2 regions of the Streptomyces gottesmaniae genome follow, and region 1 is predicted to be linked to the other one. Evidence: riboswitches for the same ligand, from Rfam matches in the RefSeq annotation. Region 1 holds a riboswitch; the other holds the start of a gene.
What was found. Region 1 has a riboswitch for cyclic di-AMP ahead of RM704_RS23815 (C40 family peptidase). Riboswitches for the same ligand answer to the same signal wherever they lie in the genome.
Positions count from the first base shown of each region.

Region 2: another riboswitch for cyclic di-AMP. It lies ahead of RM704_RS29835 (LysM peptidoglycan-binding domain-containing protein); the one in region 1 lies ahead of RM704_RS23815 (C40 family peptidase).

Region 1 covers NZ_JAVRFJ010000021.1:89,612-94,451, reverse strand. The annotation lists gene RM704_RS23820 (hypothetical protein) at 349-702, shown strand; gene RM704_RS23815 (C40 family peptidase) at 811-2,001, opposite strand; cyclic di-AMP (ydaO/yuaA leader) riboswitch at 2,011-2,168, opposite strand; gene pcrA (DNA helicase PcrA) at 2,424-4,840, shown strand, end outside.
Region 2 covers NZ_JAVRFJ010000030.1:103,524-108,363, reverse strand. The annotation lists gene RM704_RS29850 (DUF501 domain-containing protein) at 1-21, opposite strand, end outside; gene RM704_RS29845 (FtsB family cell division protein) at 80-562, opposite strand; gene eno (phosphopyruvate hydratase) at 694-1,974, opposite strand; gene RM704_RS29835 (LysM peptidoglycan-binding domain-containing protein) at 2,431-3,123, opposite strand; cyclic di-AMP (ydaO/yuaA leader) riboswitch at 3,128-3,327, opposite strand; gene RM704_RS29830 (transglycosylase family protein) at 3,510-4,559, opposite strand; gene RM704_RS29825 (cytochrome P450 family protein) at 4,779-4,840, opposite strand, start outside.

The sequences.
Region 1 (4,840 bases):
GCCGCCGGACCTTTCTCGGCGGTGGTGGCCGACTGCCGCCCCTGGCCGGGCGGCGGTGGGGAGCCGGTCACCTGAGGGAGGACGCTAAACCTGGCTGTGATGGCTCGGTAACGCGTTGTACGGAAGTGGCGTGCACCGACTGTGAGGTGACCGTATGTGACCGAGATCCTCGCCTGGCGTCGCCGACTTCACGCTGTGCGATGACCGATGCGGCGATTTCGGACCGGGCGGAGGGGGCGCGGTGCTATGGAGCGCATATATGCAAGATCATCAGGGGGTCGTTCGCCCGTCCCGTCCCACCCGCACCCGGTGCCCTACGGCCCTCGGGTGCCTCATTAGGCTCCGCGCATGGACGTACTCATCCACATCCTCGTCGCCCTCCACATCATCGGCATCGCCTCCCTCCTGGGTGGTTTCCTCACCCAGATGAAGGCCATGGGCCAGGGCACCGCCCGCTTCGTCCCCGCCATGCTGCACGGCGCCCTCGCCATGCTCGTCACCGGTGTCCTCCTCGTCGGCCTCAACCAGGCGGACGACCAGCCCGTCGACAACATCAAGATCGGCGTCAAGCTCGCCCTGCTGATCGTGATCCTCGGCCTGGTCTACGTGAAACGCGACGAGGAGACGGTGGAGAAGCCGCTCTTCGCCCTGGTGGGCGCGCTGACCACCGCGAACGTCTTCATCGCGGTGCTCTGGACCTGAAGGGATCCGTCCGTGTGAGTCCGTCCTGTCCGCGATGGCGAGGGGATGGCTGAGCCGGGACTCCCGGGACGGCGCCGACCGTGTGGACCGGCGCCCGCTGCCCCCGAGTTACGCGGGCCGCACCACGCTGTGGATCGAGGACTCCCCGTCGTAGAAGATCGACTCCTCGCGGACGTACGTGCCCGGCTTGGGAGCGTGGATCATCATGCCGTTGCCGATGTAGAGGCCGACGTGGCCGATGTTGTCGTAGAAGAAGACGAGGTCGCCCGGCTTGGCGTCGGCCAGGGAGACGGTGGTGCCCGCCTCGACCTGGTCGTAGGTGGTGCGCGGGAGGTCGACCCCGGCGGCCTTCCAGGCGGCCTGGGTGAGGCCGGAGCAGTCGTACGAGCCGGGGCCGGTGGCGCCCCAGACATACGGCTTGCCGATCTGCGCGCGGGCGAAGGCGAGGGCCTTGGTGGCCTTCGAGGCGTACGTGGAGTCCTCGACCGGGGCTGTGGTCCCGGTGGTGCCCGGCGACGTCTCCGTGCCGGTGGCGGTCCCTCCCTGGGCCTCCTGGGCCTCCTGGGTGCTCTGCGTCTCCGGGCTCGCCTGTGCCGCCTGCTGCCGCGCGAGCTCCTCCGCCTTGCGGTCGGCCTCCTCCTGCTCGCGCTGTTCGATCGCGGCGAGCCGGGCCTTCTCCGCGGCGGTGAGGGTGGAGAGCAGTTCGCGGGCCTCGGCGAGCTTCGCCTGGACCTTGGCCTTGCTGGTCTTGAGGGCGTTCTGCGACTCGGTGAGCTTCTCGAGGCTGTCGCTCGCCGTCCGGCGCTGCTCCGCCGCGTCGGCCTGCTCGGTGACGTACGCGTCGACGGCCACCTTCTGACGGTCCGTCAACCGGTCCATCAGCTGGTTCTGGTCGAAGTAGTCCTGCGGGTTGTCCGCCAGGAGCAGTGAGGCCTGGTCGGGGGTGGCCGCGCCGGTGCGGTACTGGGCCGCCGCGAACGAGCCCAGCTCCTCCCGCGCCTCGTTCAGCTTCTCCGTGCGCTGGGCGACGTCGTCGAGGAGGGTGTCGACCTTCTTCTTCTGCTTGGTCGTCCTCTCCTTGGCCGCGTTGTAGTTCTCGGTCGCCGACCCTGCCTGACGGTAGAGGTCGTCGACCTTCTTCTCGACCTCCTCCAGGCTCGGCCTGTCGTCGGCGGAGGGTGCGGCGGTGGCCGTCTGGGAGAGCAGAGCCACGGAGGTCAGGGCGGCCGTGGCGAGAGCGGGGGTGCGTATGCCCGCGCGCGTCCGGCCGGTCGGACGCGGCTTGCGGTGCGGCGCCATGGTGCGGCGTCTCCTTCCGTTGTCCGCCTACCGGGTTAGCTGTCGGGTTCGGGCGCAAGCTTCGGAAGGTTTGCCCTACGGCCCGTGCCGCGTGCGGCGTCGGGTCGATTCACCCCAGAGGTCGGTGGGTCCCCGGCTCCGGCGCCCAGGAGAGGCGTGCCGGACTCGGCGGAGGCCGTGCGGCCCGGCGACGTTCGCCGGTTGTGTCGTACGGCCCAAGAGAAGAAGCTAGCCAACTCGTGTGGCCCGTGTGAAGGTTGATGTTCGATATGCCCGATACGTTTTCGTGACCTTAGCCTCTTCCGCGCGATGGGCGGTACGCTCGATCGCTCACCGTCGTGAGGTGTGCGCGATGAGTGGTGCGTGCGGACTTCCCGGGGCGGCCCCTGGCTGTCAGTGGGGGCGCCTAGACTCGGAGAGCGATGAGCAGCCTCTTTGACGACAGCTTCCTGGCGGACCTCCAGGCCCCCCGTGGCCACGCGGAGGAGCCCCCGCCGCCGCCCGAGGACGATCACGTACCGGAGCCGCTTCCGGACGATCTGTTCGGCGGGAAGTTCGACGTACCACCGGACCGGGACGCCTACTACCGGGGCGGCGCCCCCCGCCCGGCCCTCGACGCGGCGGCCCTCCTGGACGGGCTGAACGAGAACCAGCGCGCGGCCGTCGTGCATGCCGGGTCCCCCCTGCTCATCGTCGCCGGTGCCGGCTCCGGCAAGACCCGGGTGCTCACCCACCGCATCGCCCACCTGCTCGGTGAGCGGCAGGTCCACCCGGGCCAGATCCTCGCGATCACCTTCACCAACAAGGCCGCCGGTGAGATGAAGGAGCGCGTCGAGCAGCTCGTCGGTCCGCGCGCGAACGCGATGTGGGTCATGACCTTCCACAGCGCCTGCGTCCGGATCCTGCGGCGCGAGTCGAAGAAGCTCGGCTTCACGTCCTCCTTCTCGATCTACGACGCCGCCGACAGCAAGCGGCTGATGGCGCTCGTCTGCCGTGATCTGGACCTCGACCCGAAGCGCTTCCCGCCCAAGTCCTTCAGCGCCAAGATCTCGAACCTGAAGAACGAGCTGATCGACGAGGAGGACTTCGCCGCCCAGGCCGCCGACGGCTTCGAGAAGACCCTCGCCCAGGCCTACGCGCTCTACCAGTCCCGCCTCCGCGAGGCGAACGCACTGGACTTCGACGACCTGATCATGACGACGGTCAATCTGCTGCGCGCCTTCCCGGACGTCGCCGAGCACTACCGCCGTCGCTTCCGCCATGTCCTCGTCGATGAGTACCAGGACACCAACCACGCCCAGTACGCCCTGGTCAGAGAGCTGGTCGGCACCTCCGAGCACCCGGTCGACGTGCCGCCTGCCGAGTGGGACCTGCCGCCGGCCGAGCTCTGCGTCGTGGGTGACGCGGACCAGTCGATCTACGCCTTCCGCGGTGCGACCATCCGCAACATCCTCCAGTTCGAGGAGGACTACCCGAACGCGACCACGATCCTGCTGGAGCAGAACTACCGCTCCACGCAGACCATCCTGAGCGCGGCCAACGCGGTCATCGAGCGCAACGAGTCCCGCCGCCCGAAGAACCTGTGGACCAACGCCGGCGCGGGCGCGCAGATCACCGGTTACGTCGCCGACACCGAGCACGACGAGGCCCAGTTCGTCGCCGACGAGATAGACCGCCTGACGGACGCGGGCGACGCGAAGGCCGGCGACGTCGCCGTCTTCTACCGGACGAACGCCCAGTCCCGAGTCTTCGAAGAGGTGTTCATCCGCGTCGGCCTGCCCTACAAGGTCGTCGGCGGCGTCCGCTTCTACGAGCGCAAGGAGGTTCGGGACGTCCTCGCGTATCTGCGTGTCCTGGCCAACCCGGAGGACTCCGTCCCGCTGCGCCGCATCCTCAACGTGCCCAAGCGCGGCATCGGTGACCGCGCCGAGGCGATGATCGACGCCCTCTCCCAGCGCGAGAAGATCAGCTTCCCCCAGGCGCTGAAGCGTGTGGACGAGGCCTACGGCATGGCGGCCCGGTCGACCAACGCGGTCAAGCGGTTCAACACGTTGATGGAGGACCTGCGGACCGTCGTCGAGTCCGGCGCCGGACCGGCCACCGTCCTGGAAGCGGTCCTCGAACGGACGGGCTATCTGGCCGAATTGCAGGCCTCCACCGACCCGCAGGACGAGACCCGCATCGAGAACCTCCAGGAACTCGCCGCCGTCGCCCTGGAGTTCGAGCAGGAGTCCGGTGCCGGAGAGGGCGAGGCCGAGGGCGAGGCGGCGGGTACGACGTCCGCCGGGCTCTCCGACTTCCTGGAGCGGGTGGCGCTGGTCGCCGACTCCGACCAGATCCCCGACGAGGAGGAGGACGGCTCGGGCGTGATCACGCTCATGACCCTCCACACCGCCAAGGGCCTGGAGTTCCCGGTGGTCTTCCTCACGGGCATGGAGGACGGTGTCTTCCCGCACATGCGCGCCCTGGGCCAGACCAAGGAGTTGGAGGAGGAGCGTCGCCTCGCGTACGTGGGCATCACCCGCGCACGTGAACGGCTCTACCTCACCCGGTCGTCGCTGCGCAGCGCCTGGGGCCAGCCCTCGTACAACCCGCCGTCACGGTTCCTGGAGGAGATCCCGGCCTCCCATCTGGAGTGGAAGCGCACGGGTGCCTCCGCGCCGGTGTCCTCGGGCCCGGCCGGCGGGATCGCGGCCTCACTGTCGTCCTCCCGCTCCCGGTCCTCGGCCTCCGGCGCGTCCGGCTTCGCGACCCGCCGCGGCAACGAGAAGCCGGTGGTCTCCCTCGCCGTGGGCGACCGCGTCACCCACGACCAGTTCGGCCTCGGGACGGTCGTCGG
Region 2 (4,840 bases), on a different contig from region 1:
GGGCGGCGGAGGGGTCTGCATAACCTGCTACTCAAGTCCTCGGTGTGGCTCATCGGTTGACGGTCACGAAGGTGGCCGTTCAGCTGTCGGCGGCGTCGGCCTTGTCGACCCCGTCCCAGACATTGGTGTACCAGGGACGGTCGGCCGCCCCCTGGGTCGTACGGGACTGCTTCGCCGCGTCCGGGTCGATCATCGTGTAACCGGTCTCGCCCGGCATCACATAGTGCAGCCGCTCCCGGATGCGCTGCTCGGCGTACGCGTCGTCCTGCCAGCGCGCCTTGAGGTCGCGCAACTCCTCGACCCGCTCGCGCGCCTCCTCGCGCTGCCGCTGCATGTCGGCGATCTCGGCGCGCTGGGAGACGTACTGCCTTATGGGATAGGCGAGCGCCACGATCATCGAGCAGAGGACGAGGGCGAGCAGCGCGGCCCGGCCGGTCAGCCGGGAGCGGCGGGCCTGGCGCTTGGTCTGGGAGCGGTAGACCCGGGCGGCCGTCTGCTCACCGAGCACCTTCAGCCGCGTCGCGGTGGAGAAACGGTCCCGGTCCCGGTCCTTCACGGCCATGTCCCGCTTCCCCTTCCGCTTCTGCCTTCTCCCACGCGCACGCGCGTACGTCCCCGCACACGGTACGGGACCGGTACGGGGACGTACGTACGACTGGCTCAGGCTGGGCCCTTAACGGGTCAGCCGACGGCTCAGCCCTTGAAGCGCGGGAAGGCGCTGCGGCCGGCGTAGACCGCGGCGTCGTCGAGGATCTCCTCGATGCGCAGCAGCTGGTTGTACTTGGCGACGCGGTCCGAACGGGCCGGGGCGCCGGTCTTGATCTGACCGCAGTTCACGGCGACGGCGAGGTCGGCGATGGTGACGTCCTCGGTCTCGCCGGAGCGGTGGGACATCATGCACTTGAAGCCGTTGCGCTGGGCCAGCTCGACGGCGTCCAGGGTCTCGGTCAGCGAACCGATCTGGTTGACCTTGACGAGCAGGGCGTTGGCGGAGCCCTCCTCGATGCCGCGGGCGAGGCGCTCGGGGTTGGTGACGAAGAGGTCGTCGCCGACGATCTGGACCTTGTCGCCCAGCTTCTCGGTGATGGTGTTCCAGCCGGCCCAGTCGTCCTCGAACAGCGGGTCCTCGATGGAGACGAGCGGGTACGACGCGACGAGGTCGGCGTAGTACTCCGTCATCTCGGCGGCGGAGCGCTCCTTGCCCTCGAAGGTGTAGACGCCGTCCTTGTAGAACTCGGAGGCGGCGACGTCCAGCGCGAGGGCGATCTGCTCGCCGGGGGTGTAACCGGCCTCCTTGATGGCCTCGAGGATGAGGTCGAGGGCGGCGCGGTTGGACTCCAGGTTCGGGGCGAAGCCGCCCTCGTCGCCGAGGCCGGTGGACAGGCCCTTGGTCTTCAGCACCTTCTTGAGGGTGTGGTAGACCTCGGCGCCCCAGCGCAGGGCCTCGGAGAAGGACTCCGCGCCGATGGGGGCGATCATGAACTCCTGGATGTCCACGTTGGAGTCGGCGTGCGAGCCGCCGTTCAGGATGTTCATCATCGGAACGGGCAGCAGGTGCGCGTTCGGGCCGCCCAGGTAGCGGAAGAGCGGGAGGTCGCTGGCCTCGGAGGCGGCGTGGGCGACGGCGAGGGAGACGCCGAGGATGGCGTTGGCGCCGAGGGAGCCCTTGTTGTCGGTGGCGTCCAGGTCGAACATCGCCTGGTCGATCAGGCGCTGCTCGGTGGCGTCGTAGCCGACGAGCTCCGGGCCGATCTGCTCGATCACGGCGAGGACGGCCTTCTCGACGCCCTTGCCGAGGTAGCGGTTGGGGTCACCGTCACGGAGCTCGATGGCTTCGAAGGCACCGGTGGAGGCGCCGGACGGAACGGCGGCACGACCCGTGCTGCCGTCGTCGAGGCCGACCTCGACCTCGACGGTGGGGTTGCCTCGCGAGTCGAGGATTTCCCGGGCTACGACGACGTCGATGGACGGCACGAGCATCTCCTTCATGGGATGTGACGCGGAACTGCGGGGCCCGCGGGCCTTGCGACTAGAGCCTAACCGCCCCGGGCTCGTCGGCAGCCGACCGACCGTCCCGTGGACAGACAGACCGTACCCATTGTTTCAGGCCGGAACAAAGGGGGGTGGGCCAGAAAGTGAACAGAAAGGCGGAGCGGCGCAGAAACGGCCGGGCTCGGGCGGGGTGACCGCGCATGAAAAAGCCCCGCCCCGGTGCGTACGGGGGAATGCGCACCGGGGCGGGGAGCTCGTGGGGACGGGGGGACGGCCCTCACGAGGTCTTCACTATGGAGGACACGGCTGTGAGCGGGCTGTGGTTCAGCCGGGAAGCGGCCCGATTTCTCGGCCCGGCCGAACCGGCCCCGCCTGCCTGGCCGTGGGGGACGGCCGTGGGGGCGGCAGGCGTGTGGCGACCGTCGCCGACGTCGCGGGTCAGCTCAGGTGGAGCTGCTGGCCCGGGTAGATGAAGTCGGCGTCGTCGATGATGTCCTTGTTCAGCTCGAAGAGCTTCTCCCAGCCGCCCTTGACGTTCTTCTTCGCGGCGATGGCGCTGAGGGTGTCGCCGGTGACGACCTTGTACTCGCCGTCGCCCTTCTTGACCTTCTTGCCGGTGGGGGTCTCCACGGTGGCGCGCTCGGAGGAGCGGGAGGCGCGGGTGTCCTCGGTGCTCTTCTTGGTGCTCTCCTGGGTGCTCTGCTGCGAGGAGCCGGAGTCCGAGGAGCCGGAGGAGGCGGCGGCACCGTCGTACGAGGCGCCGGACAGGCCCTTGCCGCAGACCGGCCAGGCACCCTTGCCCTGGCCCGCGAGGACCTTCTCGGCGATCGCGATCTGCTGGGCCTTGGTCGCCTGGTCGGCGGTGGAGGCGTACTGCGTACCGCCGTAGCCGGCCCAGGTGGAGGCGGAGAACTGCAGGCCGCCGTAGTAGCCGTTGCCGGTGTTGATGGACCAGTTGCCGCCGGACTCGCACTGGGCGACGGCGTCCCACTCGGAGGCGGTGGCGGCGGATGCGCTGCCGGCGGCCATCAGCGGGGCGGCGATGGCGGCGGCGCCGGTGACACCGGCGACGGCGATGGCGCGAGCGGCCTTGGACGGACGACGGTGCTTGCCCTTGCTGGAAAACAGCATGGAGAGATCCCCTCACCGACGCCTGCGAGGTGAGCTGTCGGGTTCGGGCCGGTTGAGTTGCCCGGCCGCGCACGCTCGCCTCTCGGCTCACGTCGCGCGGCTTCACCCCGAGCCGGTTCCGGACGTACGCCCCCGAAGGGCCGCAACCACCGGACCCGGCACTTACCTTGGGTCCCCCGCTCCTGCCTACGGCGCTTGACGCGACGACTGTTCCTTGCGGCCGTTGGCAGGATTCGGCGTACCGACCGCAGGGGCCCGCTGTGGCGAGCGGTCACGACCGTAAACACGTGATTGCCCGGATTTCAAAGACGATCAGGGGGCCTGTGATTCATCTCCCACCTAGATCAAAACGGGCATTCAGGGGCGAACAGTGACCTGAACTGTCGCTACTTTTCGCCCGTTTCGGCACCGACTTCGAGGGTCTGACCGGGAAGGATGAGGTCCGGGTCGGTTCCCACCGTGCCCTCGTTCTCGGCGTACAGCTCACGCCACCCGCCGGTCAGGTCGAGGGAGTTCGCGATCCGCGTCAGGCTGTCGCCCGCGCGGACGGTGTAGGCGCCGTCCGCGGACTCCCCCGCCCCGTCGCCGCCGCGGGAGGCGTGACGGCCGGAGGGGGTGGGGTCGGCGGGGCGTGAGCCGTCGGCCGCGTCCGTCCCGACCTCCGCGCCGGAGGCACTCTCGTCGGCGCTGGCGCCGCGATGACGACCGGTGCCGCCTTCGCCCTCGTCGACCGAAGAGCTGTCACTCTGTGTCGACTTGTCCGCTTTCGCACCCCCGGAGGCCGTGGAGCCGTCCGAGCCGGCCGTGCCGTCCGAGTCGGTGTCGGCACCCGTACCGGCCTTGGCCTTGGTGGACCCTTCGAAAGCCTCGGGAGTCGAGTCGCCCGACGTGTCGGAGTCGACCGAGTCGGCGGACTTGGCCGAGTCGGCCTCGTCGGCCTCGCCGGCGGAACCGGAAGATTCGGACGAATCGGAAGAGTTAGACGAACCAGATGAACTGGACGAGTCACCCGAATCCGTCGAGTCGCCCGCGACGCCCGTGTCCACGTCGGCGGAACCGGAGTCGCCCCCGAGGTTGTGGAGCAGACCACAGGTGGCCCAGACGCCGACACCCTGGTCGGCGAGCACCTTCTCCGCGACGGCTATCTGCTGCGAACGACTGGCCTGATCGGCGCTCGCCGCGTAGTCGAGGCCGCCGTACTTCTCCCAGTTCGCCTGGGTGAGCTGGAGGCCGCCGTAGCGTCCGTTCCCGGTGTCCGCGCTCCAGAAGCCGCCGCTCTCGCACTCCGCCACCTGGTCCCAGGTGGTTCCGTCGGCCGCGCTCGCGCCGGTGGCGCCGAGCAGGGGGATCGCGATGGCCGAGCCGGTCACTCCGGCCGCGACGAGGAGGGCGGGAGCCTGACGGGGGCGACGGTGTCGACCGTTCCCGGAGAGCATGCGGTTGCCTTTCACGCGACAGCGGTGACCGGTGCGAAGGGTGTGGGGTGACCCCTTCGCACTGACGTGTGAACGTAGCGGGAGTCGATCAGTTGTCACAAGTTAATGCAGCGCAGATCACGTGAAGATCACAGACTTGAGGGAGAGTCACTTTCCGTCGCGGAATGCGGTAGTGCTACGGGCTGCCCGGGTACTACTACGTACCGCTTACGAACCGCGTCACGAACGGCCCCCGGACCGCCCTTGCGGGGTGAATTCCACCGGAAGCGTGCGCAACCCCC